Regions from separate parts of the Actinomadura luzonensis genome, predicted to be linked through region 2. Evidence: riboswitches for the same ligand, from Rfam matches in the RefSeq annotation. Region 2 holds a riboswitch; the other holds the start of a gene.
What was found. A riboswitch is a leader RNA that binds a small molecule or an ion and turns the genes downstream of it on or off. The one in region 2 is predicted to bind S-adenosylmethionine.
Positions count from the first base shown of each region.

Region 1: it holds a riboswitch for S-adenosylmethionine, as region 2 does, so the genes downstream of both, thrC (threonine synthase) here and MF672_RS09185 (aminotransferase class V-fold PLP-dependent enzyme) in region 2, are expected to answer to the same signal.

Region 1 is NZ_JAKRKC020000001.1:1,507,241-1,521,560, reverse strand. It holds gene MF672_RS07225 (DUF3263 domain-containing protein) at 83-382, shown strand; gene otsB (trehalose-phosphatase) at 434-1,189, shown strand; gene MF672_RS07215 (hypothetical protein) at 1,228-1,815, shown strand; gene MF672_RS07210 (alpha,alpha-trehalose-phosphate synthase (UDP-forming)) at 1,807-3,231, opposite strand; gene MF672_RS07205 (RNA polymerase sigma factor) at 3,263-3,817, shown strand; SAM riboswitch class I at 3,897-4,038, shown strand; gene thrC (threonine synthase) at 4,052-5,287, shown strand; gene MF672_RS07195 (MoaD/ThiS family protein) at 5,311-5,586, shown strand; gene MF672_RS07190 (cold-shock protein) at 5,826-6,026, shown strand; gene groL (chaperonin GroEL) at 6,382-8,007, shown strand; gene MF672_RS07180 (hypothetical protein) at 8,156-8,494, shown strand; gene MF672_RS07175 (YbhB/YbcL family Raf kinase inhibitor-like protein) at 8,639-9,169, opposite strand; gene MF672_RS07170 (HelD family protein) at 9,265-11,292, opposite strand; gene MF672_RS07165 (hypothetical protein) at 11,481-11,807, shown strand; gene MF672_RS07160 (DNA repair helicase XPB) at 12,075-13,721, opposite strand; gene MF672_RS07155 (hypothetical protein) at 13,790-14,149, opposite strand; gene MF672_RS07150 (class I adenylate-forming enzyme family protein) at 14,227-14,320, opposite strand, start outside.
Region 2 is NZ_JAKRKC020000001.1:1,943,492-1,957,811, forward strand. It holds gene MF672_RS09170 (SAM-dependent methyltransferase) at 1-278, shown strand, start outside; gene MF672_RS09175 (cytochrome P450) at 323-1,519, opposite strand; gene MF672_RS09180 (TerC family protein) at 1,519-2,304, opposite strand; SAM riboswitch class IV at 2,418-2,533, shown strand; gene MF672_RS09185 (aminotransferase class V-fold PLP-dependent enzyme) at 2,577-3,875, shown strand; gene MF672_RS09190 (DoxX family protein) at 3,888-4,775, opposite strand; gene MF672_RS09195 (NADH-quinone oxidoreductase subunit D) at 4,886-6,031, shown strand; gene MF672_RS09200 (acyltransferase family protein) at 6,028-7,134, shown strand; gene MF672_RS09205 (DUF3180 domain-containing protein) at 7,119-7,574, opposite strand; gene folK (2-amino-4-hydroxy-6-hydroxymethyldihydropteridine diphosphokinase) at 7,571-8,074, opposite strand; gene folB (dihydroneopterin aldolase) at 8,071-8,436, opposite strand; gene MF672_RS09220 (nuclear transport factor 2 family protein) at 8,426-8,872, opposite strand; gene folP (dihydropteroate synthase) at 8,869-9,726, opposite strand; gene folE (GTP cyclohydrolase I FolE) at 9,794-10,372, opposite strand; gene ftsH (ATP-dependent zinc metalloprotease FtsH) at 10,392-12,389, opposite strand; gene hpt (hypoxanthine phosphoribosyltransferase) at 12,639-13,190, opposite strand; gene tilS (tRNA lysidine(34) synthetase TilS) at 13,201-14,202, opposite strand; gene MF672_RS09250 (Rv3626c family coenzyme F420 biosynthesis-associated protein) at 14,229-14,320, opposite strand, start outside.

The DNA.
Region 1 (14,320 bases), 440 kb from region 2:
AGCCGCACTTCGCACATTACGATTGGCCACGGGCCGCGTGCGTGTGACGAGACCGTCGCACGCCCCCTCAGAGGAGGACACCATGGGAGCACCGCTCAGCGGTGACAGTGCTGCCCAGGAACCGTCCCGACAGCCACTCACGGAACGCGACATCGAGCTCCTCGCCTTCGAACGCCAATGGTGGCGCTACGCGGGCGCGAAGGAGCAGGCCATCAAGGAGACCTTCGGGTTCTCCGCCACGCGCTACTACCAGATGCTCGGCGAGTTGATCGACAGGCCGGAGGCGCTTGAGCACGACCCCATGCTGGTCAAGCGGCTTCGCCGGTTGCGCGCCACCCGCCAGCGCGACCGCGCCGCCAGAAGGCTTGGCATGCGCCCCTGACCGGCTGGGTACGGCAGCCGCGTGGAGAACATCCCTGGAATTGAAGCAATCTTGAAGGACCCGGCCGGGGCCGTGATCGGGCTCGACTTCGACGGAACCCTGTCTCCGATCGTGCCCGATCCGGCGGCCGCCGTGATCCACCCCAAGGCGCCCGCGGTCCTCGCCGACCTCGGCGCGCACGTGGGGGCCGTCGCCATCGTCACCGGCCGGCCGCCCGCCACCGCGCTGGAGCTGGGGCCGGGGCTGGCCGACGTCCCCGGGCTGGTCATCCTCGGGCACTACGGCTTCGAGCGCTGGGAGGGCGGCCGGATCTCCGCCCCGCCGCCGCCCGCGGGCGTGCCGCGGGTGCGGGCCGAGCTGCCGCTGCTGCTCGACCGGCTCGGCCTCACGGGCGTGGTGGTGGAGGACAAGGGCCGGGCCGTGGCGGTGCACACGCGCCGCAGCGCCGACCCCGAGGGCGCGCTGGCCGCGCTCCGCGAGCCGCTGGCCCGGCTCGCCGAGCGGCACGGGCTCGTGGTCGAGCCGGGCCGCATGGTGCTGGAGCTGCGCCCGGCCGGCATGGACAAGGGGCATGCGCTCGGCCTGTTCCTGGCCGAGCGGAACGCGCGCTCGGTGTTGTTCGCCGGTGACGACCTGGGCGACCTCGCGGCCTTCGACGCCGTACGCGCCTCCGGGCTGCCCGGCGTGACCGTGTGCAGCGGCTCGGCGGAGGTCAGCGCGCTGGCCGAGCGGGCCGACATCGTGGTGGACGGCCCGGACGGCGTGGTGGCCCTGCTGGCGGAGCTCGCGTCGGCGTTCAGTCGTTGATGACTGGACTGCAAGTGACGTTCCCTAGGGTCACGGGCATGTTCAAGCGTCACCTCGCCGTCGCGGCCGCCGCGGCGGCCACCCTCGCCACCCTCGCCACGGCCGTCCTGCCCGCGCACGCCGCCGCCCCCGCGCAGGCGCTCAAGCTGCGCGCCGGGCTGACCCTCTACATCCCCATCCAGTGGGTGGTGCACCGCTTCGGCCCCGACAACGTGCAGGTCGTGACCGGCAGGTGCGGCAAGGCCGAAGGCTGGCGCACGCTGGAGTGCGACGCCTTCTACATCCTCGGCCCGTCCTACATCAAGCGCGGCGCGGAGGGCTTCGGCCCCTACACCGGCAAGAACCCCTTCTACACGGCCAGCGACGTGCAGCCGTGCCCGTACAACCACAAGTGGGGCGAGTACGTCGGGCCGAAGGTCACCCGCGGCCTGCGCCAGGTCGGCCCCGGCCACAAGGCCGCCTACAACGCCTGGAAGTCCACCTGCGTCACCTACGACAAGGGCCGCACGAAGGGACACTTCACCCAGCGCGAGTGGTACCTGCCGAAGAGCCGGATCCTGGTCGTGGACCAGTGGGACACGCCCGGGCTGGCCGACACGCTCAAGAACGCCGACTGGTCACGCTAGGGCGTCCAGTTGGGCCGACAGCCACTTCTGCGGGGGCAGCGCGGTGGCCGCGGCGCACAGCTTGTCGCGCCGCGCCCGCCGCTCGTCCTCCGGCATCACCAGCGCCTCGTGCAGGGCGGCGGCGGTGCCGCTGATGTCGTACGGGTTGACCACGAGCGCGTGCGGCCCCAGCTCGGCCGCCGCGCCCGCCTCCCGCGAGAGCACCAGCGCGCAGCGCGGCGACAGCACCGGGCCCTCCTTGGCCACCAGGTTCATGCCGTCGCGGATCGGGTTGACCAGCAGCACGTCGGCCATCCGGTACGCGGCCAGCGAGCGCGGGTAGTCGTCGTGCACGTTGAGGATCAGCGGGTCCCAGTCCTCGGTGGCGAACTCGTTCTCGATCTCCTGGGCGCAGCGCTGCACCGAGGCGGTGTACTCGCGGTATTCGGGCAGGTCGTGCCTGCTGGGGTAGGCGAAGGCCAGGTGCACCACGCGGCCGTGCCACTCGGGATGGCCGGCGAGGAACTCGCCGTAGGCCACCAGGCCGCGCACGATGTTCTTCGACAGCTCGGTGCGGTCGATGCGGACGATCAGCCGCCGGTCGCCCACCTGCTCCCTGATCGCCGCCATGTGCGACTCGACGTCGGGCTCGCCGGCCCGCTCCCACAGCGCCGCGCCGTCCACCCCCAGGCTGTGGACGCCGATCCTGGTGGTGCGGCCCTCGTGGGTGACGGCGCGGGCGGCGCGGTCGACCTCCGCGCCGAGCAGCGACTCGCAGCAGTCCATGAACGCCGCCGCCCACCGCGCGGTGAGGAACCCGGCGTGGTCGGCGCCGAGTATGCCCTCCAGGACCTCCCCGGCCACCTCGTCGGGCAGCAGCGAGAAGTACTCGGGCGGCGCCCACGGGGTGTGGCTGAAGTGCGCGATGCGCAGGTCGGGGCGCTCGGCCCGGAGCATGGCGGGGGTGAGGGTCAGGTGATAGTCCTGTACCATCACGCGGGCCTCGTGGCCCGCCTCCTCGGCCAGGGCGAGCGCGAAGGCGCCGTTGTAGTCGCGGTAGGACGCCCACTCCCGGCCGAAGCGGGTGCCGAAGTTGGGCGCGTTGGGGATGTCGTACAGCAGGTGGTTGACGAACCACAGGGTGGAGTTGGCGACGGCGTTGTAGGCCCGGTGGAACGTCGCCGCCGGGATGTCGAGCATGCGCAGCGGCCCCGTGTCGTAGCCGGCGTGGTCGAGCCGGCCGCCGGGGGACACGCGCACGGCGCTGCGGTCGTCGTCCGACAACGCGGCGCAGACCCACAGAACACCGTCCTCCTTGGTCACGCCGGACAGCCCGGACACCAGACCGCCGCCGCCGCGCTTCATGATGAGGACGCCGTCGTCGGAGACGGTGAAGGAGACCGGCCCTCTGTTGGAGGCCACCAGGACGCTGTTCATCGAAGCTCCCTTCGATCATAGGATCCCAGCTATGGCGCTTGATGAGCTAACCGAGGAACTCGCCCGATCCGCCGCCGCGGGAGATCATCGCGCGCTCGGCGAGCTGCTGGCCAGGATCGAGCCCGATGTGATGCGCCACTGCTCCCGGATCCTGCCCTACCACCAGGACGCCGAGGAGGCCTCGCAGGACACCCTGCTCGCCGTGGCCCGCAACATCGGGCGCTTCGAGGGCCGGGCCAGGTTCAGCACCTGGCTGCACATCGTCACGGCCAACTGCGCGCGCACGACGTACCGGTCGCTGAAACGCCGGGCCGCCGAGCAGACCTCCGACGAGCTGCCGATGCAGAAGCCCGACGTGCGGCGGGTCAGCGTGATCGCCGGCTCCCGGCTCGACCTGCTCGACGCGATGGAGGCGCTGGAGGCCGACAAGCCGGACCTCGCGCAGGCCCTCGTGTTGCGCGATATCGTGCAGCTCGACTACAACGAGGTGGCCGAGCAGCTCGGCATCCCGCTGGGCACCGCGAAGTCCCGGATCCACCAGGCACGCAAGTACGTGCAGGCGGTGCTGGGTGAGGACTACCGCTGAGACGGCCCGTCTCGAATGCTGAGACAGGTAGTAATTTCGGCCACTTAAGCGGGTAGAGTCCTATTCAACAACTTCATATTGCTCATCCAGAGGGGTGGAGGGACCGGCCCTGCGAAGCCCCGGCAACCCTCCCGGCTTTCGACTCGCGACCTGGCGAGGCCGACCGGGACAAGGTGCCAATTCCGGTTCGCGGTCAAGGTGGCCGTGGGCGAAGATGAGGGAAGGCCTCGCTTCATGTCGCACGACTTTGGTCCTGCCGTCGCTCTGTCCTGCCGCGAGTGCGGCGCCCGCTACCCGCTCGGGCCCAGCTTCGCGTGCCAGGAGTGTTTCGGGCCGCTCGAGGCGGCCTACGAGTTCGGCCGGGTGACCCGCGAGGAGATCGCCGCGGGCCCGGCCAGCATCTGGCGCTACCGGGCGCTGCTGCCCGTCCCCGCCGACGTGGCCACCAAGCCCAACATGAACCCGGGCTGGACGAAGCTGGTCAGGGCGGGCAACCTCGGGCGGGCGCTCGGCATCAGGTCCCTGCACGTCAAGGACGACTCCGGCAACCCCACCCACTCCTTCAAGGACCGGGTGGTCGCCATCGCCGTCGAGGCGGCGCGCACCTTCGGCTTCCACACGCTGTCCTGCTCCTCCACCGGCAACCTGGCCGGCGCGGTGACGGCCGCCGCGGCGCGGGCCGGGCTCGACGCCTGCGTGTTCATCCCGGCGAACCTCGAAGAGGCCAAGATCGCGATGGCCCGGGTGTTCGGCGGCAGGCTGATCGGCATCGACGGCACCTACGACGAGGTCAACCGGTTCTGCTCCGAGCTGATCGGCGACCCCCTGGGCGACAAGTGGGGCTTCGTCAACGTCAACCTGCGGCCCTACTACGCCGAGGGCTCCAAGACGCTCGCGTACGAGATCGCCGAGCAGCTCGGCTGGCGGCTGCCGGAGCAGATCGTCATCCCGATCGCCTCCGGCTCGCAGCTCACCAAGATCGACAAGGGCTTCAAGGAGCTCATCGCGCTCGGCCTGGTCGAGGACGCCCCCTACAAGATCTTCGGGGCGCAGGCGGCCGGGTGCTCGCCGGTGTCGGCGGCGTACAAGGCGGGGCACGACGTCGTCCAGCCGGTCAAGCCCGACACCATCGCCAAGTCGCTGGCCATCGGCAACCCGGCGGACGGACCGTACGTGCTGGACATCGCCCGGCGCACCGGCGGGGCCGTCGAGGACGTCACCGACCCCGAGATCGTGGCCGCGATCAAGCTGCTCGCCTCGACCGAGGGCATCTTCGCCGAGACCGCGGGCGGGGTGACCGTGGGCGTGCTGAAGAAGCTCGTCGAGAGCGGCCGGCTCGACCCGGAGGCCGAGACCGTGGTGCTCAACACGGGCGACGGGCTGAAGACGCTCGACGCCGTCGCCGGCGAGTCGTCGCGGCCCACCGCCGTGATCAGGCCCTCTCTCGACGCGTTCCGCGCGGCTGTCTGACAACCAGGAAAGGCGAGATAACCATGAGCGTTACTGTGCGGATTCCCACCATTCTGCGCACGTACACCGGCGGAAACGCGGAAGTCGGTGGCGAGGGCGCGACTCTTCGTGACGTGCTCGCCAAGCTCGACGCGGACTACCCGGGTATCGGCGCGCGCATTCTGGATGAATCGGGCAAGATTCGGCGTTTCGTCAACGTTTACGTCGGGGAAGAGGACGTCCGATTCGCCGAAGGGCTCGACACTCCCGCCCCGCAGGGCGCCCAGATCTCCATCATCCCGGCGGTCGCCGGCGGCTGAGTGCCCTACGACATGACGGAAGGCGCCCCCAGTGGGCGCCTTCTGGCTTTTCGGTCCAATTCAAGGTTGAAGTACCTTCTCTGCGAACAAATGCGCCGTTTGCGGATTGACTCTGTTGCCAAACCCCGTGCCACAGGTATGGTCGAGGCGATCGTCTGGCTGTTTTCCCTTAAGTCGGGCGATTACGGGTCTCGCGGTGGAATGGGCGGGATCCGTAGCCCCAGTAAGAGGAGTCGGAAGTGGCGCAGGGCACCGTCAAATGGTTCAACGCGGACAAGGGCTACGGCTTCATCGCGGTAGACGGTGGTAAGGATGTATTCGTCCATTACTCCGCGATCCTGATGGACGGGTACCGATCTCTCGAACAAGGCCAGCGGGTCGAGTTCGAGATCACGCAGGGCCAGAAGGGACCGCAGGCCGAGTCTGTCCGCGCGGTCTGATTCACGTCACTGGTACGCACCGGCGGCCTCGCGCGGCAACGCAGTCCGTGCGACTCCGCCACCCCTCGTATTCACCGATCCAGACGGCGGGCCACACGGTGAGCGGCCCGCCGTCCGGGGACGTGCGCTACGCGGAGCCGACTGGGCTGACCTGCGAGCCGTTCCCTCCCGAAGGTCGTTCGCTTGCACTCGGCAGGGTAGAGTGCTAAACAGTTCGTTGGCACTCTGTGTGGCAGAGTGCCAATGACTCGGGATCGAGACGATGGGGTCTGCCGAACGGAGATGCAGGCCCTTGCCGTCGCGGGCGTCGGCTCGGTCCAGGACACGCCACCCTGCATCTGGGAGGTCTAGCCTTATGGCAGCCAAGATGATCGCGTTTGACGAGGACGCCCGGCGCGGTCTCGAGCGCGGCATGAACCAGCTCGCCGACGCCGTCAAGGTGACCTTGGGCCCCAAGGGCCGCAACGTCGTGCTGGAGAAGAAGTGGGGCGCTCCCACGATCACCAACGACGGCGTCTCCATCGCCAAGGAGATCGAGCTCGAGGACCCGTGGGAGAAGATCGGCGCCGAGCTGGTCAAGGAAGTCGCCAAGAAGACGGATGACGTCGCCGGCGACGGCACCACCACCGCCACCGTGCTCGCCCAGGCGCTGGTACGCGAGGGCCTGCGCAACGTAGCCGCCGGCGCCAACCCGATGGCCCTGAAGAAGGGCATCGAGGCCGCCGTCGAGCGCGTCAGCGAGGAGCTCTCCAAGCTGGCCAAGGACGTGGAGACCAAGGAGCAGATCGCCTCCACCGCCTCCATCTCCGCCGCCGACCCCGAGATCGGCTCGCTCATCGCCGAGGCGATGGACAAGGTCGGCAAGGAAGGCGTCATCACCGTCGAGGAGAGCAACACCTTCGGCCTGGAGCTCGAGCTCACCGAGGGCATGCGGTTCGACAAGGGCATGGTGTCGATGTACTTCGTCACCGACTCCGACCGCATGGAGGCCGTCCTCGAGGACCCGTACATCCTGATCGTCAACAGCAAGGTCTCCGCCAACAAGGACCTGCTGCCCCTGCTCGACAAGGTCGTGCAATCCGGCAAGCCGCTGCTGATCATCGCTGAGGACGTCGAGGGCGAGGCCCTGGCCACCCTGGTCGTCAACAAGATCCGCGGCCTGTTCCGCTCCGTGGCCGTCAAGGCCCCGGGCTTCGGCGACCGCCGCAAGGCCATGCTCAACGACATCGCCATCCTCACCGGTGGCCAGGTCATCGCCGAGGAGGTCGGTCTCAAGCTCGAGAACGCCACCCTCGACCTGCTGGGCCGCGCGCGCAAGGTCGTCGTCACCAAGGACGAGACCACGATCGTCGACGGCGCCGGTGACGCCGAGCAGATCTCCGGCCGGGTCAACGAGATCCGCGCCGAGATCGAGCGCACCGACTCCGACTACGACCGCGAGAAGCTCCAGGAGCGCCTCGCCAAGCTGGCCGGCGGCGTCGCCGTCATCAAGGCCGGCGCGGCCACCGAGGTCGAGCTGAAGGAGCGCAAGCACCGCATCGAGGACGCCGTCCGCAACGCGAAGGCGGCCGTCGAGGAGGGCATCGTCCCCGGCGGTGGCGTGGCGCTGCTGCAGGCCGGCGCCAAGGCGTTCGACAAGCTGGAGCTGGCCGGCGACGAGGCCACCGGCGCCTCGATCGTCCGCAAGGCCCTGGAGGAGCCGCTCAAGCAGATCGCGGTCAACGCCGGCCTCGAGGGCGGCGTCGTGGTGGAGAAGGTCCGCAACCTCACTCCGGGTGAGGGCCTCAACGCCGCGAGCGGCGAGTACGTCAACATGTTCGAGTCGGGCATCATCGACCCGGCCAAGGTGACGCGCTCCGCGCTGCAGAACGCCGCCTCCATCGCGGCGCTCTTCCTCACCACCGAGGCCGTCATCGCCGAGAAGCCCGAGAAGACCCCGGCCGCTCCCGCCATGCCCGGCGGCGGCGACATGGACTTCTAGGTCTTTTCGCGACGCCGAGACGAAGAGCGGCCCGGGTTTTCCGGGCCGCTCTTGTTTTCGTTTACCGGCCATTACGTTTCACAATTGATCCGCTACCCGCAGTGAGGAAATGTGTGTGCCGAACACGCTTCCACGAAAGGAGTAGCGGATGTTTTCCCGCACCAGGCGCATTCTGGGCGTCGCCCTTCTCGCGCTGGCCGCCGCGATCGCGGCGGGCGCTCCCGCGAGTGCCGACGAGGAGATCACCTCCGACATCCAGCTCCCGCGCGAGCTGCGCTTCTGCACGCCGGGCGGGCTCGGGCTGCCGATGCTCGACGGACTGCTGGGCCAGGTCATGGGCTGCGGCGGGCCGGCCGCCCGCCCGGCCTCGGCGGGCATACCGGACCGCCCGATGAGCGCCTACGAGCACCAGATGTGGCTGGAGGCGGCGGCCACGGCGGACGAGCTGCCGCCCCGGGCCGGATGGAGCGGGGCCGGCACGCCGTGACCCCGCCCCGGGCGGCCTTCCAGGGCCACGGGCTGGAACGCGGGCCGTGAGCTTGGCCCAGGACCGCGGGCCCGCGCCGGGCCGTAACCCGACCGCCTGGGGGCCGTTATCCGGTGACCGGGCGTGACCCTGGCGCGGCGGGGCTCAGACGCCGTACACCGGGATGACGTGGCCCCGGGCCAGGGTGTTGGCGGTGATGTTGAAGCCGACCACCGCCGGGCTGGCGTCGCCGTCCACGCCCAGCTTGTCCACGCCCAGCGCGTGGACGGTGAAGACGTAGCGGTGCGGGTCGCCGGGCGGCGGGGCCGCGCCGCCGAAGGCCTTGAGCCCGTAGTCGTTGCGGGCGTGCACGGCGCCCTCGGGCAGCCCCTTGAAGTCGGGGGCGGTGCCCGCGCCCGTGGGCAGCTCGGTCACCGAGGCCGGCAGGTCGAACAGCACCCAGTGCCAGAACCCGCTGCCCGTCGGGGCGTCGGGGTCGTAGCAGGTGACGGCGTAGCCGCGGGTGCCGGCCGGCGCGCCGGACCAGCGGAGCTGGGGCGAGACGTTCTGGCCGGTCATGCCCCAGTCGTTGAAGACGTGCAGGTCGCTCAGCCGCTCGCCGTCCTGGATGTCGTCGCTCTCGACCACGAGCGCGGGAACCGACGGCAGGTGTTCATGTGGCAGCGGTGCTGGCACGGCATCCTCCTAGGTAGAGAGCGTTCCTGCTCGCCATCCTAGAAGCGGCCGGGCCTGGCCTCCGTCAGGCCACCGGTTCCCGCGCCGCGGGCGGGTCAGCCCGTCAGCTCGGCGGGCAGCGGCTGGTCGTGCAGGACCGTGAGGGAGGTCACCGCGCGGGTCAGGACCACGTACAGGCGGGCCAGGCCGCGCGGCTCGGCGGCGACGATGTCCGCGGGCTCGACCACGATCACGTGGTCGTACTCCAGGCCCTTGGCCAGGGTCGCGGGGACGACGAGCAGACGGTGCCCGCCGTCCTCGGCGGCGTCGGGGTCGAGCACGGCGTGCGGCAGCCCGGACAGGGCGGTCGAGACCTCGGCGACCCGCGCGTCGGGCACGATGACGCCGATCGAGCCCTCCTGGGTGAGCAGCCGCGCGGCCGCCGCGGCCGGGTCGCCGCCCCTGCTGACGGTCAGCGAGCCGGCGCCGGGACGCAGCGAGCGCGGCGCGGCCAGGCCGGGGGCGATGGACGGCAGGAGCCGCGCGGCGAAGTCGAGCACCTCGCGCGGCACGCGGAAGCCGAGCGTCAGCTCGGTGACCTCGCCCTCGCGCTGGCCCAGGTGCTCGAGCACGGTCTCCCACGAGCTGGTGGACCAGGGTGTGGTGCCCTGCGCCAGGTCGCCGAGCACGGTGGCCGAGCCGTTGCGGCAGCGGCGGCCGAGCGCGCGGAGCTGCATCTCCGACAGGTCCTGGGCCTCGTCCACGACCAGGTGGCCGAGGGACGGGGTGCGCTCCATGAGGTCGCGGAGCTCGTCGAGGAGCGCGGCGTCCGCGGCCGACCACTTGGCGGACTTGTGGCTCCGGTACGGCTTCCGCCAGAGCAGCATTTCCTGCTCCTCGGGCGACAAGTCGGACTTGGCGGCTCTGGCGAGGAAGTCCGGCTCCGCCAGCAGCCGGTGCAGCACCTGCTCCGGCGTCAGCCTCGGCCAGACCGCGTCCACGAGCTGCTTGACCGGCTTCGACCGGGCCACCGCGTCCTGCACCCGGTCGTCGGGCGACTCGCCGCGCTGCTCCATGCGCACCAGCACCATGTGGGCCAGCCGCTGCGCCAGCGCCGCCCGGCCGGGCAGGTAGCGGGTCGTGCCGCGCAGGGAGGCGACGATCTCGCGCACCTCGTGGTCGGCCACCCGGTAGCGGTAGGCGCCCTTGGTGAACACCAGGCCCTCCTCCGGCTTCACGATGTGCAGCCAGAGCGCCCGCTCCAGCACCGCGGCCATCCGGGCGTCGCCCTTGAGCGCGGCCACCAGCGGCTCCTCGGGCGCGGCGTGCTCGCCGAGCAGGCCGGCCACCGTCGTCTGGTCCACCTTGACCTCGCCGAGGGCGGGCAGGACGGAGGAGATGTAGGACAGGAACGCCCGGTTCGGGCCGACGATCATCACGCCGGACCTGGACAGGCGCTCGCGGTGGGTGAACAGCAGGTAGGCCGCCCGGTGCAGGCCCACGGCGGTCTTCCCGGTGCCGGGCGCGCCCTGGACGCAGACCGTCTGGGCGAGGGCCGAGCGGACGATCTCGTCCTGGTCGGGCTGGATCGTGGCCACGATGTCGCGCATCGGGCCGGTGCGCGGGCGCTCGATCTCCTCGGTCAGGATCTTCGACGGGCCCAGCTCGACGTCCCCGTCGGCCAGGGGCTCGTCCTCGTAGGCGGTGAGCGCGCCGCCGTGGTAGCCGAAGCGGCGGCGGCGTACGACGCCCATCGGGTCGGCGGGGCTGGCCTGGTAGAAGGCGCGGGAGACGGGGGCGCGCCAGTCGATGACGAGCGGCTTGCTGTGGCCGTCGTGGACGTGGCGGCGGCCGACGTAGATGGTGCCCGGCAGGTCGTCGCCGCTCTCGCGGTCGAGGCGGCCGAAGAACAGCGGGGTGTCGGGGTGGTCGGCCAGGGCGGCGACGCGCTGGTCGAGCAGGGCCTGGAGGATCTGCTGGGACACCCAGTCGCCGGCCGCGTCGGCCGAGAGGGACTGGGCGTGGGCGCGCATGGCCGTCAGCGCCGCCCTGGACTCGGCCAGGTGGTGCTGCTCGGCGGCCAGGACGGCGGCGGGGTCGCCGGGATCGGCGGGTATGTCGGGGGCCAGCTGGTGCGCGGGCATGCGGAAGTGCCTCCTTTGTCGGGTACGGAGGTGGTCAAGGCAGCGAATCGACCAGTTTAGCGACGGGCGGCGGGGGCTTCCAAAGGATTTACGCCCGCGGGACGCGCCGCCGTGGAAGGGCATACCCGACGGCGGGGAGGGCGGGGTTGAGGGTCGAGGGGGGCGGGTAGGACGGGGAGGTGGCGCGGGTGCAGGTTCGGTTCTCGCCGATCATCCCCACGATCGCGAGCTTCCTCCTCGCGGCGCTCTGGGGCCTGTCGGTGTTCGCGGGCTGGGGCCTGGAGGCCTTCTGCGCGGACGGCGAGAGCGTCTGCGCGCAGCGCCTGAGCACGGCCTCCACGGTGTCCGGCCTGGTCGCGGCGCTCGCGGCGTGCTGCACGGCCGCCGCCTGGCTGCTGCCGCCGGCGCGGCACGATGTGCGGTTGTTCGGCCGGCTCATGGGCGCCGGCGTGGCGGCGTGGGTGGTGGCCGAGGGCGTGCTGTTCCTCGGCGGCCTGCTGGCCCGCCGGCCCTGACCCCTGGATCGGCGGGCGCTGAGCGGCGATAACGGCCCTGACACATCCCCCAGTTACGGAACTAACCCGGGAATACCGAAAAAATCGGGCATATCAGGTGGGTTTGCCGGATCATGAGGGTATGTCGCAGGCGGCGTGATAGTACGCAGGTGAGGGGGGTGGTTCGATTGTCGACGGCCCGCGGAGTCTCGTGGACGTGACACCACGCTGAATGCTCGGCCGCTCGCCCGAGCGGCCGGGCCTCCACCTTCCCGTCACACTCTCCCGTCACACCCCGCCGAGCACGTCGTCGGCGTCGATGATCTGGTACGCGTACCCCTGCTCGGCCAGGAAACGCTGCCGGTGCGCCGCGAACTCCTGGTCGACCGTGTCGCGGCTGACCACGGTGTAGAACCGCGCGCCGCCGCCGCCCGCCTTGGGCCGCAGCACCCGGCCGAGCCGCTGCGCCTCCTCCTGCCGCGAGCCGAACGTCCCCGACACCTGGATGGCGACCGACGCCTCCGGCAGGTCGATCGAGAAGTTCGCGACCTTGGAGACCACCAGCACCTGGATCTCCTTGTCGCGGAAGGCCTGGTAGAGGCGTTCGCGCTCCTTGACCCGCGTCTCGCCCTTGATGACCGGCGCGCCCAGGTGCTCGCCCAGCTCGTCGAGCTGGTCGATGTACTGGCCGATGACCAGCACCTGCTCGCCCGCGTGCCGCCGCACCAGCGCCTCGGTCACCCGCGTCTTGGACGGCGTGGTGGCGCAGAAGCGGTAGCGCTCCTCCGACTCGGCCATCGCGTACGCCAGCCGCTCCTCGTCGGTCAGCGTGACCCGCACCTCGACGCAGTCGGCCGGCGCGATCCAGCCCTGGTTCTCCATCTCCTTCCAGGGCGCGTCGTAGCGCTTGGGGCCGATGAGCGAGAACACGTCGCCCTCGCGCCCGTCCTCGCGCACCAGCGTCGCGGTGAGCCCGACGCGCCTGCGCGCCTGCAGGTCGGCCGTCATCCGGAAGATCGGCGCGGGCAGCAGGTGCACCTCGTCGTAGACGATGAGCCCCCAGTCGCGCGCGTCGAACAGCTCCAGGTGGCTGTAGACGCCCTTTCGCCTGGTGGTCATCACCTGGTAGGTGGCGATGGTGACCGGGCGGATCTCCTTCCTGGTGCCGCTGTACTCGCCGATCTCGTCCTCGGTGAGGGACGTGCGCTTCAGCAGCTCGGTCTTCCACTGGTGGGCGGAGACCGTGTTGGTGACCAGGATGAGCGTGGTGGCCTGGGCGCGGGCCATGGCGGCCGCGCCCACGATGGTCTTGCCGGCGCCGCAGGGCAGCACGACCACGCCGGAGCCGCCGTGCCAGAAGGCGTCGGCCGCCTCCTGCTGGTAGGGCCGCAGCGACCAGCCCTCCTGCGTGAGCGTGATGGGGTGGGCCTCGCCGTCGACGTAGCCGGCCAGGTCTTCCGCCGGCCAGCCCAGCTTGAGCAGAGCCTGCTTGACGTTGCCGCGGTCGCTCGGGTGCACGACGACCGAGTCGGCGCCGAGGCGCTCGCCCAGCATCGGCTGGATCTTCTTGGAGCGCAGCACCTCCTCCAGCACCGCGCGGTCGCTGGAGGTGAGGACGAGGCCGTTGACCGGGTCCTTCTCCAGGCGCAGGCGGCCGTAGCGGGCCATGGTCTCGGCGATGTCCACGAGCAGCGCGTGCGGCACCGGGTAGCGGCTGTGGCTGATGAGCGCGTCGATGACCTGCTCGGCGTCGTGGCCGGCGGCGCGGGCGTTCCACAGCGCCAGCGGAGTGACGCGGTAGGTGTGCACGTGCTCGGGAGCGCGTTCGAGCTCGGCGAACGGCGCGATCGCCTTGCGGCACTCGTCGGCCTTGTCGTGGTCGACCTCGAGCAGCAGTGTCTTGTCCGACTGGACGATGAGCGGGCCGTCGTTCACGGAATCCCTTCCTACGGTTGACCCTTATCCAACACAGCCGACGGCAGGGAAAGTCCCGGAACGGGTCATCAATCGTCGAGGTAGCCGTTCAGGCCGAGGAAGAGGAAAAGGAGGATCATGAGGGCGAAGCCGAGCCCGAACAGGATCCAGCTCCACATCACCATCGTACGTGCCGTGCCGGGGTCGGTGTTCGAGCGGCTGAGCGCCAGCCCGGCCAGGATCGCCCCGGGCAGGCCGAGCACGTTGCAGCAGGAGACCAGGCCGAGCAGGTTGAGCACGAGGGAGACGATGGCGTTGGCGCTGGGCCCCTCGCTCCGCGGGGGCGGCGGCGGATAGCCGTAGCCGTAGCCGTAGCCCGGCGGGGGCTGCTCGCCGTAGGGCGCGCCGTAAGGCTGGTACGGGTAACCCGACGGGTCCTGTTGAGTCATCGTCACCTCCAGACACGTCAACACTTATCACGGAATCGAGACGCGCCCGGCCCCGTCGCGTGATCCGGTGCCGGCGGTCAGAGGCGGGCCCGCAGCGCCTTCCGGTCGAGCTTGAGCACGCTGGTGACCGGGATGTCCGGGACGAACCGGATCTCGCGCGGGTACTTCACC
Region 2 (14,320 bases):
TCAGCCCCATACCCGACGGGACCTGCGATATCACGGCACATGTGGCACTCGACGCGTGCGCGGAGGCCGGGCGGCGGGCCGGTGCGATATCCACAGCCTTGTCCACACAACGCGCGGCCCTGCGCGCCCTCGGCCTCGACGGCGCCCGGCCGCCGGTCGAGCTCACCCACCAGGACCCACGCGGCTACCTGCGGGCGCTGGCGCGGGCGTCGGAGGAGGGCGAGCTGCTCGACCCCCGAGGGCTCGGCGGCTTCGGCTGGCTCGACCAACGCCGCTGACCCCCTGCCCCTGGTCCGCCAGGCTGAGGGAACGGTGGTGGCGGTCAGGCCGGGGTGGCGGTCAGGGGCAGGGAGTGGAGGCCGCGGATGACGTAGCCGGGCTTCCAGGCGGGCTGCTCGCGCAGTTCCAGGCTCGCCGTCCGGTCGAGGAGGGCGCCGAACGACTCGATCAGCTCGATGCGGGCGAGCGGCGCCCCCAGGCAGAAGTGGATGCCGGCGCCGAAGGAGATGTGCGGGTTGTCCGCGCGCCCGACGTCCAGCCGGTCCGGGTCGTCGAACACGGCAGGGTCGCGGTTGGCCGAGCCGAACAGCAGCGCGACCTCCGACCCGCGCGGGATCCGTACGCCGTGCACCTCGATGTCCTCCAGCACCCACCGCTCGAACATCTGCAGCGGCGTGTCCCAGCGCAGCAGCTCCTCGACCGCCGTGGGCAGCAGCGAGCGGTCGGCGCGGAGCCGCGCCAGCTCGGCCGAGTTGCGGAACAGCGCCCACCAGCCGTTGCCGGTGACGTTCACGGTGGCCTCGTGGCCGGCGTTGAGCAGCAGCACACAGGTGCCGACCAGCTCGTCCTCGGTCAGTTCCGGGATCTGGGTGAGCGCGCTGATCAGGTCGTCGCCGGGAGCGGCGCGGCGGGCCCTGGCCAGCTCCTTGAGGTAGCCGGCGAACTCCGACGCCGCCCGTACCGCGGTGTGCTGCGCCTCGATGCCCGGGTTCAGCTCGTACATGCCGCAGATGTCGGCCGACCAGGCACGGAGCAGGTGGCGGTCGGCGTCCGGGATGCCGAGCATCTCCGCGATCACCGTCACCGGCAGCGGCTCGGCGACCTCGGCGAGGAGGTCGCCGCCGCCCTTCTCCACGAACGTGTCCGCCAGCCCGGCGGCGATGGCCCGCACGCGCGGCCGCAGGGACTCGACCATGCGCGGCGTGAACGCCTTCGACACCAGCCGGCGCAGCCGAGTGTGCACCGGCGGCTCGACGTCCAGCATGCCCGCTCTGATCACCCGCCAGAACGGCTCCTGGAACTCCGGCTCCGGCTGCCTGCCGAACTCCTCGTGCGTGGCCGCGTGCAGGTACGACCGGCCGAGGCGGCGGTCCCTGAGCAGGGCGTTGACGTCCGCGTGGCGGGAGATGAGCCACTGGCCGGTCGGCTCGAACCAGCAGACGGGGGCCTCGCGGCGCAGCTCGTCGTAGACCCGGTACGGGTGGGCTACAAAATCCGGATTCCAGGGATCAAAGCGCACTATTTCATCTTAGGAGCCTCGTCCTGCTGCTCCGCAGCCTCGGCCCGCGCCTCCGGCGCCTCGACCGCCTTCTTGGCGTGCCGCCCGCGCATCCGGATGTTGAGCAGCTCCACGACGACCGAGAACGCCATCGCGAAGTAGATGTACCCCTTCGGGATGTGCTGGTCCAGGCCCTCGGCGACGAGCACCACGCCGATCAGCACCAGGAACGCCAGCGCCAGCATCTTGATGCTCGGGTGCTCGTCCACGAAGCGGCTGATCGGCCCGGAGGCGAACAACATCACCGCCACCGCCACCACGACCGCCGCGATCATGACGCCGAGCTGGTCCACCATGCCCACGGCGGTGATCACCGAGTCCAGCGAGAACACGATGTCCAGGACCATGATCTGCGCGATCACCGCGGCGAAGGACACGCCGGCGCCCTGCTTGCCGTCCTTGCCCTGCGGGGCCTCCATGCTGTGGTGGATCTCCGTGACGCTCTTGCCCAGCAGGAACAGGCCGCCGAGCAGCAGGATCAGGTCCCGTCCCGAGATGTCCTGGCCGAGAACGGTGAACAGCGGCTCGGTGAGCCGCACCACCCACGACAGGGCGAGCAGCAGGAGCAGCCGGCTGACCAGGGCGGCGGCCAGGCCGAGCACGCGGGCCCGGTCCCGCTGTTCGGGCGGGAGCTTCCCGGCCAGGATGGAGATGAAGATGATGTTGTCGATCCCCAGCACGATCTCCAGGGCGACAAGGGTGAAGAAGCCGATCCAGATCTGCGGGTCGGCCACCCAGTCCAACATCCGAACACCTCCATGACACGTTGGCCGATGACTTTCCGGGCACAACGAGTCACACCTCACATAAGTTCGCGACTTGCGTTTCGTGGCCGATCGTCGGTTATAGTGCGGTCGTAGGTCATGAGCGCCAGCGACAAGCCCCGGCTAGCTGGCCGGCAACCCTCGCGTCCGCGGCGGGGTGCCCCGGGTGAAGACCTGGTCCGTCACGAGGTGTGGCGGGCAAGCGCGGGCTCCGAGGCTGCCTCCAGGGGTCCGATGACCCAAGGAGAAGTGCCGTGTCCACGCTGACGATCTTCAACGCCGACGCCGACGCCGCCGCCCCCGCCGCCGCTGCCGCCCCGGTCACGGCGACCGGCCGCCCCGTTCCCGCCGTCATCGGGGCCGACCTGGAGGTCCCGGTCAAGGGCGGTCGGCTCGTCCGGTACGCCAACCTCGACTACGCGGCGAGCGCGCCCTGTCTGGAGCCGGTCAGCGCCGCCGTCGCCGCCGCGCTCCCGGCCTACTCCAGCGTCCACCGCGGCGCCGGCTACGCCTCCCAGCTCACCACCGCCCGGTACGAGCAGGCCCGCCACACCGTCCGCGCGTTCGTCGGGGCGCGTCCCGCCGACGCGGTGATCTTCACCCGCAACACCACGGACGCCACCAACCTGCTGGCCCGCTGCCTGCCCGCCGGCACCACCGTCGTGGTCTTCGACACCGAGCACCACGCCTCGCTGCTCCCCTGGCCGGACGCCGTCCGCCTGGCCCCGCCCGCCTTCCCCGGCGAGGCCGTCCGCGCCGCCGACGAGGCGCTGGCCGCCGTCGAGGGGCCGAAGCTGCTCGTGGTCACCGCCGCCTCCAACGTCACCGGCGAGCTGTGGCCGATCGCCGCGCTGGCGCACATCGCGCACCGGCACGGGGCGCGCATCCTGGTGGACGCCGCGCAGTTCGTCCCGCACCGGCGGCTCAACCTGACCGCGCTGGACCTCGACTACGTGGCCTTCTCCGGGCACAAGCTGTACGCGCCGTTCGGCGCCGGGGTGCTCGTCGGGCGCGGGGACTGGCTGGCGGAGGGGGAGCCGTACCTGAAGGGCGGGGGCGCGGTGCGCTCGGTCGGGGACGCCGCCGAGTGGCACGAGGACCCCGAGCCGCGCCACGAGGCGGGCACCCCGAACGTGCTGGGCGCGATCGCCCTGGCCGCCGCCTGCGACGCGCTCACCGCCACCGGCTGGACGGCGCTGGTGCGGGAGGAGGAGCGGCTGCTCGCGCGGCTGCGCGCGGGGCTGGCCTCGATCGACGGCGTGCGCGAGCTGTCGTTGTGGGGGGAGGACCACCCGCGGGTGGGCATCGTGTCGTTCACCGTGGCCGGGCGGTCGGCGCGCGAGGTGGCCGAGGCGCTGTCCGGCGAGTACGGGATCGGGGTGCGCGACGGCAAGTTCTGCGCGCACCCGTTCGTGCGGCACCTGCTGGGCACGGCCGACGGCGGCTGCGAGGACGACACGGCCTCGGCGGTGCGGGCCTCCATCGGCATCGGCACCACCCAGGAGCACGTGGACCGGCTGGTGGAGGCGCTGCGCGACCTCGCCTCCCGCTGAGCGGCAGGGCGGTCAGCGGTTCGGGGGCTTGCGGTGCTCGGGCTGGTCGTCGCTGACCAGGGCGTCGATGTCGCGCATGTCCTCGTCGCTGAGGTTGCTCGCGCCGGAACGCGGCGCCGTGGGCTGACGCGGGACCTCCGGCGGCTCGCCGGGGGTCGCGGGCTCGGCCGGCGTCATCGGGCCACCCGCACGCCCGCCCGCCCCGGCGCCCATGCCGGGCTCGGTGCCCATGCCGGACTCGGTCCCCATGCCGGACTCGGTCCCCATGCCGGACTCGGCGCCCATGCCGGACTGGTAGCCGGTCCCGGTGCCGACGCCGGCCTCGGAGCCGGACTGCATCCCGGCCCCGGCGGCGGTGCCGGCCCCCGCTCCCATCCCGGTGGCGGTTCCGGTGGTCCGGACGTTCGACGGGCCGGTGTCCGTGCGGTCGCCCTGGAGCCGCCCCCGCCGGTGCGCGTCCAGCTCCTCCTCCGCCGCCCGCCGCTCGCCCCGGCGCCGGAAGATCGCCCCGAACAGCCCGTCCAGCCCGATCCGCCCGCCGCCGAGCGCCAGGAACAGCAGGCTCAGCGCGCCGAGCGCCCCCGCGAGCTCCCACCCGCCGTTGCCCACCATGACGCCCTTGCCGCCGTGCACGAAGGCGATCGCGCCCAGCATGTTGAGCAGCAGCAGCAACGCCACCGGCCGCACCAGCAGCCCGAGGATCAGGAAGATCCCGCCGACGGTCTCGACGATCGTCGCGTAACCGGCGGCCGTCCCCGGCATCGGGATGCCCATCTCCCGGAACATCCCCGTGGTCGCGCCCAGGCCGCTCTGCCACTTCTGCCAGCCGTGCGCCACGAAGATCACGCCGGTCACCACCCGGGCGATCAGGGCCGCCACATCAAACAGAACTCTCTTCATGGTGCTTTCTCCCCCCGTCCCCCGCTTCCTCCCCCCGTCCAACCCCAAGTCCCCACGATCGATGCGTTTCCGTACCATTCCTTGACCCGAGACGGTGGCAGCATGGCCGTATGACGGAACGCGTGGTCGGAATCGGTGCCGGCGCCAAAGAGCTGGCCACGGAGGACATGATCCTCAACATCGGCCCGCAGCACCCCTCGACGCACGGCGTGCTCCGGCTCCGCCTCACGCTCGACGGCGAGCGCATCGCCACCGCCGAGCCGATCATCGGCTACATGCACCGGGGCGCGGAGAAGCTGTTCGAGGTCCGCGACTACCGGCAGATCATCATGCTGGCCAACCGGCACGACTGGCTGGCCGGCTTCGCCAACGAGCTGGGCGTGGTGATGGCCGCCGAGCGCCTGCTCGGCATGGAGCCGCCGGTGCGGGCCGTGTGGGCGCGCACGCTGCTGGCCGAGCTGAACCGGGCGCTCAGCCACCTGATGTTCCTCGGCTCCTACCCGCTGGAGCTGGGCGCGATGACGCCCATCTTCTACTCCTTCAACGAGCGCGAACGCCTCCAGGCCGTCATGGAGGAGATCTCCGGCGGGCGCATGCACTACATGTTCAACCGGGTCGGCGGCCTGAAGGAGGACCTGCCGCTGGGCTGGCTGGACCGGGTGTCGGAGGCGGTCGCCGAGACCCGCCGCCGGGTGCCGGTCATCGAGGACCTCATCCTGCACAACGAGATCTTCGCCGCCCGCACCAAGGGCGTCGGCGTGCTGACCCGGGAGCAGGTCATGCAGTACGGCGTGAGCGGCCCCATCGCCCGCGCCTCCGGCGTCGACCTGGACCTGCGCCGCGACGACCCGTACCTCGCCTACCCGGAGCTGCCGGTCAAGGTCGTCACCCGCGAGGCCGGCGACTGCCAGGCGCGCTTCGAGGTGCTGTTCGACCAGCTCAAGGTCTCCCTCGACCTGGCCGAGGCGTGCGTGGAGCGGCTGCGCTCGCTGCCGCCCGGGCCGATCAACCAGCGGCTGCCGAAGGTGCTCAAGGTGCCGGAGGGGCACACGTACGCGTGGACCGAGAACCCGCTCGGCATCAACGGCTACTACCTGGTCTCCAAGGGCGACAAGACGCCGTGGCGGCTCAAGCTGCGCTCGGCCTCCTACGGCAACGTGCAGGTGCTGCGCGAGATGTTGCCCGGCCACCTGGTGGCCGACATGGTCGCCATCCTCGGCTCGATGTTCTTCGTGGTGGGTGACATCGACAAGTGACGCAGCAGCAGGTCGGCACCGTCGTCGAACGGGACAAGTACGTCGACTGGCTCCGCGCGCTGAGCCTGGTCGTGGTGGTCGGGTGGCACTGGGCGTTCACGATCCTGGTGTGGGGGCCGTCCGGGCCGGAGCCGACGAGCCCGCTGGGGTTCACCTCGGGCTTATGGATCCTCACCTGGCTGCTCCAGGTGCTGCCGCTGTTCTTCTACGTCGGCGGGCACGTGCACCTGCTGTCGTGGGGGCGGGCGCAGGGGCGCGGGGTCGGGCTCGGCGCGTTCGTGTGGCGGCGCATCCGGGCGCTGGCCCTGCCGGCGCTGGTGCTGTCGGGTGTGTGGGCGGTCATCGGGGCGGCGGTCACGGCCGTCTTCCGGGTGGACTGGATGTGGCGGGTCGTGCTGCTCGTGCTCAGCCCGCTCTGGTTCCTCGGCGTCTACCTGGTGCTGATCGCGCTGCTGCCGGTGGCGCTCTGGCTGCACCGCCGCTACGACGTGCTGGCGCTGATCTGGCTCGGCGGCGCGGCGCTGGTCGTGGACGTCCTCCGCTTCCGCTACGGCGTCGAGCAGGCGGGCTGGCTCAACATGGTCATCGTGTGGGGGCTGGCGCACCAGGCCGGCTTCTTCTACGACCGGGTGGTGATCCTGCCGCGCCGCTACGACGTCGCGCTGCTCTGGACCGGGCTGTTCGCGCTGTTCGGCCTGGTCTACTCGGGCATCTACCCGGGCTCGATGGTGGGCGTGCCGGGCGACAAGTGGTCGAACATGGCGCCGCCGACGTTCGTGATCGTGGCGCTGTTGCTGTTCCAGATCGGCGTGGTCGAGGTGTTGCGGCCGGCGATGGAGCGGGTGCTGGAACGGCCGCGCTGGCAGCGGGTCAACGCCTTCATCAACCGGTACGCGCTGCCGCTGTTCCTGTTCCACACCACCGGCATGGCGATCGCGCTCGGGCTGTCGTGGTGGCTGTTCGGCAGCCTGGGCGGGACGATCCCGCCGGACCTCAAGTGGTGGCTGGAGCGGCCCATCGCGATCGTCGGGCCGCTGGTGTGCACCGCGCCCGTCATCTACCTCTTCGGCCGCCGCCGCGGCAGGCGTCAGTCGGGCTTCTGATCCTCCGGGCCCTTCGGCACCCGGCAGGCGTGCTCCAGGTAGAGCGCCGCGACCACCAGCACCACGCACGCCACGAACGACCCCGCCGCGACGAAGAACTCCGAGCGCGGCGTCTCCCGGTCGAGGATCTGCACCGTGTGCAGGGCGAACCCGGCGAACAGCCCGCCGAAGGCCGCCCCCGCGTACGCCGACGCCTTGGCCAGCGCCGCCAGCCGGGCCACCGCCAGCGGCTCGACCGGCTTGGTGCCCGGCTTCCTGTCGATGCGGGCCTTGGTGGCCCAGGCGCTGTAGCCCTCGCCGAGCGCCAGCAGCAGCACGGTGGGGATCGCCGTCCACGGCAGGAGCGGCAGGTCGGAGTAGAACTGGTGGACCACCGCCCACGTCAGCAGCGCGACGACGACGAGGATGCCGACCACGTGGCCGGGACGGGTGGGGGTCAATCGGGCCTCTGCAACGTCAGGTCGGGCCGCAGCCGCACGCCCTGCCGGTCGAGCCCGGCCAGCAGGTCGACCACCCGGCCGTGCCCCGGCACGGCGGCCTCGGGGTCGGCCTCCAGCCAGGGCACCAGCACGAACGCCCGCTCGTGCGCCCGGGGATGCGGCAGCGTCAGGTCGGGGTCGTCGCAGGTGCGCTCGCCCACGACGATCAGGTCGACGTCGAGCGTGCGCGGCCCCCAGCGCTCGGCCCGCACCCGCCCGAAGGCGTTCTCGACGCTCAGCGCCCGCTCCAGCAGCGTGCGCGGCTCCAGCGTGGTCTCGGCCACGACCACCGCGTTCAGGTACGGCTCCTGCCCGCCCGGCCCGCCCACCGGATCGGTCTCGTAGACCGGCGACGCCTTGACGAACTCGAGGCCGGGCGCGTCGAACAGGGCGTCGATCGCGCCCTGGAGGGTCTGGAAGCGGCGGCCCAGGTTGCTGCCGAGTGCGAGGACGGCCTTCATGCGCGGCTCCGCTCGATCGTCACGACCACGTCGTCGAAGGGCACCGGGATGGGCGCCGCCGGCTTGTGCACGCTCACCTCGACCCGGCACACCGCCTCGTGCGCCAGGCAGACCTCGGCCAGCCGCTGCGCCAGCGTCTCGATGAGCCGCACCGGCTCGCCCTCCACCACCTTCGCCAGCGCCTCGGCCAGCTCTCCGTAGTGGACGGTCATGGTGAGGTCGTCGCCGGCCGCGGCCGGCGCGGTGTCGAGGAACAGCGTGGCGTCGACGACGAACTCCTGGCCCAGCTCCCGCTCGGCCGCGAGCACGCCGTGCCGCCCGCGGGCCCGCAGGCCCTTGAGCGTGATGCGATCAGGGCTCAAGCTCGCCGTCCTCCTCCTCGTCGTCGTCGCCCTGCAGCACCGGCGAGCCGTGGTGCATCCACAGCCGCCAGCCCTGCGGGGTGCGGAGATAGACGTTGCTCGCCACCACCTTGCCCGCGGCGAAGCTCGCCTCGCCCTCGTCGCCCGCGGTGAGGATGTTCTCCACGCAGGTGAGGACCGCGACGTCGCCGAGCACGGTGGTGTTGACGTCGGTCAGCACGAACTGGATGTAGGTCGTGTTGGCCATGATCAGCGCCCACGAGCGCAGCACCTCGGAGCGGCCGGTCAGCAGCGCCCACCCGGGGTGCACGCAGCTCACCTGGTCGTCGGCGGTGTCCTCGGCCCAGATCTCGGTCATCTTGTCGAGGTCGCCGCTCTCGATGGCGGTGTAGAACTCCTGGTTGGTCGTCTCGATGGCGGCCGTGTCGACGCTCATGTGCCTGCTCCCGCTTTCGTCCATGCGGCGGCCACGCGCACCGCGTCGGCGTTGGGGCCGACGTCGTGCACGCGCACGCACCAGGCGCCCGCCTGAGCCGCCAGGGCGGTCACGGCCAGGGTGGCGTCGTCGCTTCGGCTGAACGGCCGGGGCGTGCCGTCGGGGCCGGCCAGCAGGCGCCCCAGGAATCGCTTGCGCGACGCCCCGATGAGCAGCGGGTATCCCAGCTCCGCCAGCTGGGGGATGCCGGCCAGCAGCGCCCAGTTGTGCTCGGCGTTCTTGGCGAAGCCGAGGCCGGGGTCGAGCACGATCTGCTCCTCCGACACGCCCTCGGCCAGCACCAGGTTGACCCGCTTGCTCAGCTCTTCGCGCACCTCGCCGACCACGTCGGCGTAGACGGCGCGCGCGTACATGTCGTGGCTGTGGCCCCGCCAGTGCATCACCACGTAGGAGACCCCGGTCGCCGCCACCACGCGCGGCATCTCCGGGTCGGCCAGGCCGCCGCTGACGTCGTTGACCAGCCGCGCGCCCGCCTCGACCGCGGCCTTGGCGACCTCGGCGCGCATCGTGTCGACGCTGACCGCCACGCCCTCCGCGGCCAGCGCCCTGATCACCGGGACGACCCGGGCCAGCTCCTCCTCCAGCGAGACCCGGGCGGCGCCGGGACGGGTGGACTCGCCGCCCACGTCGACGAGGTCGGCGCCCTCATCGACCAGCTCGAAGCCGTGCCTGATGGCGGCCGCCTCGTCGAACCAGAGGCCGCCGTCGGAGAAGGAGTCGGGCGTCACATTGACCACGCCCATGACGAGACACCGCTCCGCCCCTCCTGGCACGCTGATGGGCATGCTAGTCATGGGCCAAGCCTAGGCGTTCCCCCACACCTGCTGACATCGCGGGTCCCCGGTTGTGGATGACGATGGCTCACCTGCCGAGGATGAGCGCCATCGCCTCGGCACGGGTCTTGTCGCTGGTCCTGAAGTCGCCGCGGACGGCCGAGGTCACGGTCTTCGCGCCCGGCTTGCGCACCCCGCGCATGGTCATGCACAGGTGCTCGCACTCGACCACCACGATGACGCCGCGCGGCTCCAGCACCCGCATGAGCGCGTCGGCGATCTGGGACGTCATCCGCTCCTGCACCTGTGGCCGGCGGGCGAAGACGTCGACCAGCCTGGCCAGCTTCGACAGCCCCGTCACCTGGCCCCGCTCGTTGGGGATGTAGCCGACGTGGGCCAGGCCGTGGAAGGGGACCAGGTGGTGCTCGCAGGTCGAGTAGACCTCGATGTCCCTGACGAGCACCATCTCGTCGTGATCGACGTCGAACACCTTGTTGAGCACGTCCTCGGGCGTCTGGCCGAGCCCCGAATACTGCTCGGCCATGGCCCTGGCGACGCGGGCGGGCGTCTCGACCAGGCCGTCGCGGTCGGGATCCTCGCCGATGGCGTAGAGGATCTCGCGGACGGCCTTCTCGATGCGCCCGAGGTCGACGTCGTGGTGTGTCACAAACTACTCCGTGGTGGTGCTACGCGCCGTCCCCCGACGGCAGCGCGTCCTGGCGGCCGTTGGTCAGCGAGCCGTTGGCCGACTGCTTCTCCTTCGGCGTCAGGATCGGCGGACGGTCCGAGGGCAGGCGCTTGCCGTAACCCGCGTACGACGGGCGGTGCTCCTTGACGACCACCGGCGCGAAGATCTGCAGGACCTGCTCGCGGGACAGGGTCTCCTTCTCCATGAGCTCCAGGACCAGGTTGTCGAGGACGTCGCGGTACTGGACCAGGATGTCCCAGGCCTGGTCGTGCGCCGTCTCGATCATCCGGCGGACCTCCTCGTCGATCGTCGAGGCGATCTTCTCGGAGTAGTCGCGCTCGTGGCCCATCTCCCGGCCGAGGAACACCTCGGCCTGGCCGGTGCCGAACTTGCGGGCGCCGAGCTGCTCGCTCATGCCGTACTCGGTGACCATGCGGCGGGCGACCGCGGTGGCCTTCTCGATGTCGTTGGAGGCGCCGGTGGTGGGCTCGTGGAAGACGAGCTCCTCCGCCGCGCGGCCGCCCAGCAGCATCGCGAGCTGGTCCATCATCTCCGACCTGGTGGCCAGGAACTTGTCCTCCATCGGCAGCGTCATCGTGTAACCGAGGGCGCGGCCGCGGGACAGGATCGTGATCTTGTGCACCGGGTCGGCGTTGGGCAGCGCGTGCGCCACCAGCGCGTGACCGCCCTCGTGGTAGGCGATCATCTTCTTTTCCTTGTCGGACATGACCCGCGACTTGCGCTCGGGCCCTGCCATGACGCGGTCGATCGACTCCTCGAGGACGTCCATCGTGATCAGCTTCTGGTCGGCCCGCGCGGTGAGCAGGGCGGCCTCGTTGATCACGTTGGCCAGGTCGGCGCCGGTGAACCCGGGCGTGCGGCGCGCGATGACGTCGAGGTCGACGTCGGGCGCGAACGGCTTGCCGCGGCCGTGCACCTTGAGGATGCCCTTGCGGCCCTCCAGGTCGGGACGGTCGACGGTGACCTGCCGGTCGAAGCGGCCCGGGCGCAGCAGCGCCGGGTCGAGGATGTCGGGCCGGTTGGTGGCCGCGATGAGGATCACGCCGCCCTTGACGTCGAAGCCGTCCATCTCGACGAGGAGCTGGTTGAGCGTCTGCTCGCGCTCGTCGTGACCGCCGCCGAGGCCGGCGCCGCGGTGGCGGCCGACCGCGTCGATCTCGTCGATGAAGATGATCGCCGGGGCGTTCGCCTTGGCCTGCTCGAACAGGTCGCGCACGCGGGAGGCGCCGACGCCGACGAACATCTCGACGAAGTCGGAGCCGGAGATCGAGTAGAACGGCACGCCGGCCTCGCCCGCGACCGCGCGGGCCAGCAGGGTCTTGCCGGTGCCGGGCGGGCCGTAGAGCAGCACGCCCTTGGGGATCTTCGCGCCGATCGCCTGGAACTTGGCCGGGGCCTGGAGGAACTCCTTGATCTCCTGGAGCTCCTCGATGGCCTCGTCGGCGCCGGCGACGTCGGCGAAGGTGGTCTTCGGGGTGTCCTTGGTGATGAGCTTGGCCTTGGACTTGCCGAAGTTCATCACCCGCGAGCCGCCGCCCTGCATCTGGTTCATGATGAACAGGAAGATCAGCACGATGATGACGATCGGCAGGAAGCTCACGAGAATGCTGACCAGGAGATTCTCCTGGGGCACCTCGGTCGTGAAGCTGTTGGTGCGCTTGGCGTCGACCTGGGCCTGGAGCTCATCGGTGAGCTTGCCGCCGTAGCCGGTCACCCAATAAGCCTGGATCAGCTTGGTCGGCTGATCGCCCGACCGCACGGCGACGGGGTTCTTCAGCGTCACCTCGATGCGGTTGTCCTTGTCGACGACCTTGGCGTTGCTGACGTTGCCGGCGCGAATCTGCTGGAGCACCAGGGACGTGTCGGCCTGCTTGAAGTTTCCGCCGCCACTCCACAGCTGGGTGACGAGCAGGAGCAGCACGACGATGCCCAGGATCCACAGCAGTGGCCCACGTGTAAATCGCTTGAGATCCATCCGATGCGGAACCCCTTGCGGGCCCGTCCCTTCCTGACCATGGCCTGGAACCCCGGGCGTGCCCGGGGCCGCGGCATCCGACACCGCGACTTCTGACTACCCGAAGGGGACGCAAGGTCACCCTTCCGGAGTCTGAAGGTACACCGGCAGAGCGCGCGGAGGGACCGCCCGCTGCACCGGCCTTGCCCTATCAACGTACGTCACGTTGCGCGATGTTCCCGGCCATGGCAAGAGGGGCCGCTCGGCCTCTTATCGGTATACGTGCTCGGCGAGAGTGCCGATGAACGGCAGGTTCCGGTATCGCTCGGCGTAGTCGAGCCCATATCCGATGACGAACTCGTTGGGAATGTCGAAGCCCACGTATTTGACGTCGATCGGCACCTTCACGGCGTCGGGTTTACGCAGCGCGGCGCAGATCTCCAAAGAGGCGGGCTTGCGCGACTTCAGGTTTTCCAGCAGCCAGTGGAGGGTGAGGCCGGAGTCGATGATGTCCTCGACGATCAGCACGTGGCGGTCGAGGATGTCGGTGTCGAGGTCTTTCAGCACGCGGACGACGCCGGACGACTTGGTGCCCGCGCCGTAGGACGACACCGCCATCCAGTCCATCTGCACCGGCACGTGCAAGGCCCTGGCCAGGTCGGCCATCACCATGACGGCGCCCTTGAGCACGCCCACGAGCAGGACGTCCTTGCCCGCGTAATCTTGGTCGATGCGCCCGGCCAGCTCTTTGATCTTGGCCTGGAGGTCGTCCTCGGAAATGAGCACCTTTTCCAGGTCATTGCCCATGTCGGCAGCGTCCACCTGTGGTTCCTTACGCGTGGGGACTCTTGGCGAGTATCAGGGTGCCATACCGCCGCGCGGCGCTCAGACCCCCGGGCAGATCGGCGGGCTTCTGCCCGCGCCACCGCGTGACCAGCCGATCCACGGCCAGCACGTGCGTGGCGGAGAGCGCGCCGGAGGGCGCGCCGGCGGCGATGGCAGCCCGGCGGAGCACCCGCCGCCGGACGGCGTCCGGCAGCCGTTCCAGCTCCGCCACGGCGAGGGTCACCGACTCGCCGATATCGCTAAGAGCGCAATTCTGGTACGCCGATTCGGCCCATCCGTCGAGCGCGTCGGCGTCCTCCCGGGCCAGCCGCGCGGTGCGGGCGAGGGCCTCGGCCACGCCGGGGCCGAGCTCGGCCTCCAGCACGGGCAGCACCCGGCGGCGGACGCGCACCCGGGTGTAGCGGGGGTCGTCGTTGTGCGGGTCGTCCCAGGGGTCGAGGCCGAGCGCCTGGCAGGCCGCGACCGTTGTCGCCCTGGGCAGGTCGAGGAAGGGGCGGCGGTAGCGGCCCGCCCGCGCCGCCATCCCGGACAACGAGCGCGGCCCGCTGCCCCTCGCGAGACCCAGGAGCACGGTCTCGGCCTGGTCGTCCCTGGTGTGGCCGAGGAGCACGGCCACGGCGCCGTGCCGGTCGGCGGCGGCGGCGAGCGCGGCGTAGCGGGCGTCCCTGGCCGCCGCCTCCGGGCCGCCCTCGGCGCCGACGGTGACGGTCAGCACGTCGGCGGGCTCCAGGCCCAGCCGGGCCCCCTGGGCGGCGACCTCGCGCGCCCGCTCGCCCGAGCCCTCCTGGAGCCGGTGGTCGACGGTGAGCAGGCCGGCGCGCAGGCCCAGGCGGGGCGCGGTGAACGCGAGCGCGGCGGCGAGCGCGGTGGAGTCGGCCCCGCCGCTGCACGCCGCCAGCACCAGGGCCGCGCGCGGCAGGTCGGCGAGCGCCTCCCGCACGGCCCGGCGGACGTCGGCTACGGCTGGATGTGGACCCACGACCGCCATTGTCGCGGGTCCGGGGCGGCCGGCGGTCAGGCGGGAAGGGCCGGGGTGCCGATCACGCGGTCGATCCAGGAGCCGGGGTCGGCGATCTCCTGGGTGGTGGGCAGGGTGTCCTTGCTGG